2 regions of the Arthrobacter sp. 10N43 genome follow, and region 1 is predicted to be linked to the other one. Evidence: riboswitches for the same ligand, from Rfam matches in the RefSeq annotation. Region 1 holds a riboswitch; the other holds the start of a gene.
The links. A riboswitch is a leader RNA that binds a small molecule or an ion and turns the genes downstream of it on or off. The one in region 1 is predicted to bind glycine.

Region 1 (2,379 bases):
ATGGTGCACGAGCCCAACGGGATCATGGTGCGGTCCAGGGCAAGGTCGCGGTCCGAGAGGCGGCGGATGTAGCGCAGCAGCTGGGTTTCGGAGCGGTGGGTGTTGAACACCGGGTGCTGCAGGTAGTCGGAGGTCCGTTCGACGGCGGTGTCCAGGCCGAAGGAGGAGTCTGCTGCGTCAACGACGCTGGCCCCGAAGGCGGCGACGACGTCGGCGACGATGGCCGCCGTCGTGGCCTCATCGGCGGAGATGCCGACGGTGTCGGCGTCGATGGCGCGCAGGTTGACGCCCTTGGCGTCGGCGGCCGCGATGATCTCTGCTGCCCGGCCCGGCACGGAGACGGTGATGGTGTCGAAGAAGGAGGTGTGCAGCACGTCGAAGCCGGCGGTCTTCAGGGAGGCTGCGATGGTCCTGGCGTGGCCGTGGACGGTCTGGGCGATTGCCTTCAGCCCGTCGGGGCCGTGGTAGACGGCGTAGAAGGATGCCACGATGGCCAGCAGCGCCTGGGCGGTGCAGATGTTCGAGGTGGCCTTCTCCCGGCGGATGTGCTGCTCGCGGGTTTGCAGGGCCAGGCGGTAGGCGGGGACGCCCGCGTTGTCCTTGGAGACGCCGACGAGGCGGCCGGGCATGGAGCGTTCGAGCCCCTTCTGGACCGCCATGTAGGCCGCGTGCGGGCCGCCGAAGAACAGCGGCACGCCGAAGCGCTGGGCGGAGCCGACGGCGATGTCGGCGCCCTGTTCGCCCGGGGACGTGATGAGGGTCAGGGAGAGGAGGTCGGCCGCGACGGTGACGAGGGCGCCGCGTTCCTTGGCTTCGGCGATCACGGCGGTGTGGTCGAACACGCGGCCGGAGACGCCGGGCTGCTGCAGGACGACGCCGTTGATGACGCCCTCGGGCAGGCCCCTGGAGAGGTCGGCAACCTCGACCTCGAAGCCGAGGGCCTCGGCGCGGCCCTTGACGATCGCGATGGTCTGCGGGAGGCAGTCGGCGTCCAAGACGGTCTTGCCGTCGTGGGCGGCCTTGTTCTTGTTCGCGCGGCGCATCATCAGCACGGCCTCGGCGACGGCGGTGGCTTCGTCCAGCAGCGAGGCGTTGGCGATCGGCAGCCCGACGAGGTCCTGGACCATGGTCTGGAAGTTCAGCAGCGCCTCGAGCCGGCCCTGGGAGATTTCCGGCTGGTAGGGCGTGTAGGCGGTGTACCAGGCCGGGGCTTCGAGGATGTTGCGGCGGATTACCGGCGGGGTGAGGGTGTCGTAGTAGCCCTGCCCGATCATCTGCACGGCGGTCTTGTTTTTCGCGGCCAGCTTGCGCAGTTCGGCGAGGACTTCCACTTCGCTGAGGGCTGCGTCGAGCGCGAGGTCGGAGTCCTGGCGGATGTCCTTCGGAACGGCGGTGTCCACCAGGGCGTCGACGGTGTCGTAGCCGACAGCCTTCAGCATGGCGTCGACGTCGGCCTGGCGGCGGGCGCCGATGTGCCGGTCAACGAAGGACGTGGAGGCTGGGGTAACAGTCACAAGGAACTCCATAACTCAGGCGGCGCAGGGTACGCCACATTGATTCGGGTTCCTCCCCGCTCTGTATTGGACCTGAGAGTTTCCGCGCAGCCCACATGAGGGGCTCCGCTTGCACCGTCGGTGAGCACAGCGCGCTAGGGACGCACCTGCTACTTTCCAGAGATGCCTTGCCGCGGCGGTACATGGGCCTGAGAGATTCCTGGGGAGGATTTGCTCCTACGGCGCCTGCTTGTACCTACTTGCAGGACTCTCCCGCCGCAGATCAAAGGCGTATTCAATTTGGGGTGACAACAGTCACAGCACTCATTGTCCTATGCCGGGCGCGCGTCCGCAAACTCCCTCCCGGCGGCGGCCCCAAGTTACAGGTCCGGCCACGCGAGTTCGCCGCAGGCGTGCGGGGACGCCGCTTCGTTCCGGCGTAGTCGCAGGCTTCCGGCGTATTCGACGGGCGGGTCTCGGCGGCCGTCAGCGGCGCAGCTTCTCGACGGCGGCCAGGAGGCTCTCGACGTCGTCACTGACTTCCGGCGGCTGCCCGCCCGGCCCCCGGCCCAGCATGGCGTTGAAGTACAGCCCGTCCCCCATGTACAGGACGGCTTTCGCCATGGCGGGCCCGACGTCGGCAGCCAGCAGTTCCAGCCAGTTCGCCTGGGCGGCGGCGAAGCGGCGGAGGGTCTCCTGGTGCGCCACCTCGGCGAGCCTCGTGGCCGCGACGAACACCCGGTCCATGGGGGTGTCCGCCCACACCGAGGACTTGATGAAGTACACCGCCGCACCCTCGGGGGCCTCAGCCATGGCGGCGACATCGGCAGCGAGGTGCCCGTCCAGTCGCTCGAGCAGGACCGCGATCATCGCCTCCTTGGTCGGG
Region 2 (2,379 bases), on a different contig from region 1:
GAAGTCACGGACGTCGCATCGGTCTGGCGTGATGACATGGTAGGCGTCCTCATCGGCTGCAGTTTCACCTTCGAAGCCGCGCTTGCCAGCGCGGGCGTCCCGCTCCGGCACACCGAAACCGGCCGCAACGTCCCCATGTACCGCACGAACATCGAGTGCACCCCTGCCGGCCGAATCCACGGGCCGATGGTGGTCTCCATGCGCCCGATGCCGCCCGAACTGGTCCAAACGGCCATCAGGGTGACGTCGGAAGTACCTAAGGTTCACGGCAGCCCGGTTCACGTCGGGACGCCCGGGGACCTCGGCATTGCCGACATCAACCTCCCCGACTTCGGCGACGCGGTGGAGATCCGGCCGGGAGAAGTGCCGGTTTTCTGGGCCTGCGGCGTGACGCCGCAGAGCGCAGTGATGGCATCAAGGCCCGCCTTCGCCATCAGCCACGCCCCCGGACACATGTTCATCACTGATGTTCCCGAAAGCACCTACCGGGAACGGACAGGAGCGTCATCGTGAAGAAGAGATTTCCCGTAGCCGAGAAACGGGCACGCAGGATCGTCAAACTCTCAGCGCCGCGGCGGCAAGCCACGGGCACCCACTGCGAACTGACCGGAGTCTGGCAGAGCCCGGCCGGAGCGAGCATCTCGATGCACGAGGGCCAGCTGGACTTCCCGCCGTCGTCCGCTTCCGGCGACTCCGGTGCCGTGCCATACCTCCAAGGCTCGGCATTCGGCCTCCACGAACCTCCCCGGCCGGCGGACTAGTTGGCCTAGCCTCGCGGACGCGGACCGGCTTGCGGTTGTTATCGTCAAACAACGCGTCATACGGACCCACCTCTTGCAACCGGCCCCCGCAACAAGTAACGTGTGAGCCGTGTCACCCACCAGTGGCACAGCTTATGATCTGCGGCGGGAGAGTCCTGCCGGTACGTTCAGCAGGCGCCGTAGGAGCAAATCCTCCCCAGGAATCTCTCAGGCCCACGTACCGCCGCGGCAAGGCAACTCTGGAAAGCAGTCCGGGAAACCGGGCTCACCGACGGTGCAAGTGGCGCCTGCTAACAGCAGGCAACGCGGAAACTCTCAGGTCCAATACAGAGCGGGGAGGAACCCGAATCATCGTGGCACTATGTGCCACCTGAATTATGGAGTTCCTCATGACGATTCAGTCGTCCCCGTCCACGTTCGCAGACCGCCATATCGGTGCGCGCCGCCAAACAGACATCGACACCATGCTCAAGGCCGTCGGCTACGACAGCGTAGACGGCCTCGTAGACAATGCACTCCCCGCTTCCATTCGCCAGGAAAAGCCGCTCAGCCTGGACAGCGCCCTCAGCGAAGTTGAGGTGCTGGCCGAACTGCGCAAGCTGGCTTCCAAGAACAAGACCGCCGTGCAGATGATCGGCCAGGGCTATTACGACACCGTCACGCCGCCGGTCATCCGCCGCAACATCCTCGAGGCCCCCGCCTGGTACACGGCCTACACGCCCTACCAGCCGGAGATCTCCCAGGGCCGGCTCGAGGCACTGCTGAACTTCCAGACCATGGTCCAGGACCTCACCGCGCTGCCGGTCGCCAATGCGTCCCTCCTCGACGAGGCCACCGCCGTCGCCGAAGCCGTGCTCCTGATGCGCAGGGCAAATAAGTCCGCAGGACAGAACGCAGGTGCCCGCGACGGCAAGACCGTCCTCGACGCCGACTGCCTCCCGCAGACCATCGCCATTGTGCGGGGCCGCGCCGACGCATTGGGCTTCGAGGTCGAGGTCGCCGACCTCTCCCAGGGACTGCCCGCCGGCGACATCAACGGCGTCGTCCTGCAGCAGCCGGGCGTTTCCGGCCGGGTGTGGGACCAGTCCGCCGTGATCGCAGAGGCCAAAGGCCGCGGCGCCCTGGTCACCGTGGCAGCGGACCTTCTGGCCCTGACCTTGATCACCCCTCCGGGCGAGCAGGGCGCGGACATCGCCGTCGGCTCCACGCAGCGCCTGGGCGTGCCGCTGTTCTTCGGCGGCCCGCACGCGGCCTACATGGCGGTGCGCGAAGGCATGGAACGCACGCTTCCCGGCCGAATTGTTGGCGTCTCCAAGGACAACGCGGGCGTCCCCGCCTACCGTCTGGCCCTGCAGACCCGTGAGCAGCACATCCGCCGTGAGAAGGCCACCTCCAACATCTGCACCGCCCAGGCGCTGCTGGCCATCGTCTCCTCGATGTACGCCGTCTACCACGGTCCCGAGGGCCTGAAGGCCATCGCCCAGACCGTCCACAACAACGCCCGTGCCCTCGCCGCCACGCTCAAGATCGCTGGCCGGGAACTGGTGGCCGAGGCCTTCTTCGACACTGTCACGGTCCGCGTTCCGGGCAAGGCCCGGAAGGTCATTAACGCTGCCGA

Region 2: it holds a riboswitch for glycine, as region 1 does, so the genes downstream of both, gcvP (aminomethyl-transferring glycine dehydrogenase) here and gcvP (aminomethyl-transferring glycine dehydrogenase) in region 1, are expected to answer to the same signal.

The regions. Positions count from the first base shown of each region.
Region 1 covers NZ_JBFTIA010000019.1:65,612-67,990, reverse strand. Annotated here, with positions in the region: partial or broken gene gcvP (aminomethyl-transferring glycine dehydrogenase) at 1-1,526, opposite strand, end outside; glycine riboswitch at 1,566-1,679, opposite strand; glycine riboswitch at 1,681-1,779, opposite strand; gene AC1DDO_RS21640 (TetR/AcrR family transcriptional regulator) at 1,980-2,379, opposite strand, start outside.
Region 2 covers NZ_JBFTIA010000015.1:1,342-3,720, reverse strand. Annotated here, with positions in the region: gene AC1DDO_RS19785 (putative hydro-lyase) at 1-513, shown strand, start outside; gene AC1DDO_RS19780 (hypothetical protein) at 510-761, shown strand; glycine riboswitch at 897-994, shown strand; glycine riboswitch at 996-1,101, shown strand; partial or broken gene gcvP (aminomethyl-transferring glycine dehydrogenase) at 1,139-2,379, shown strand, end outside.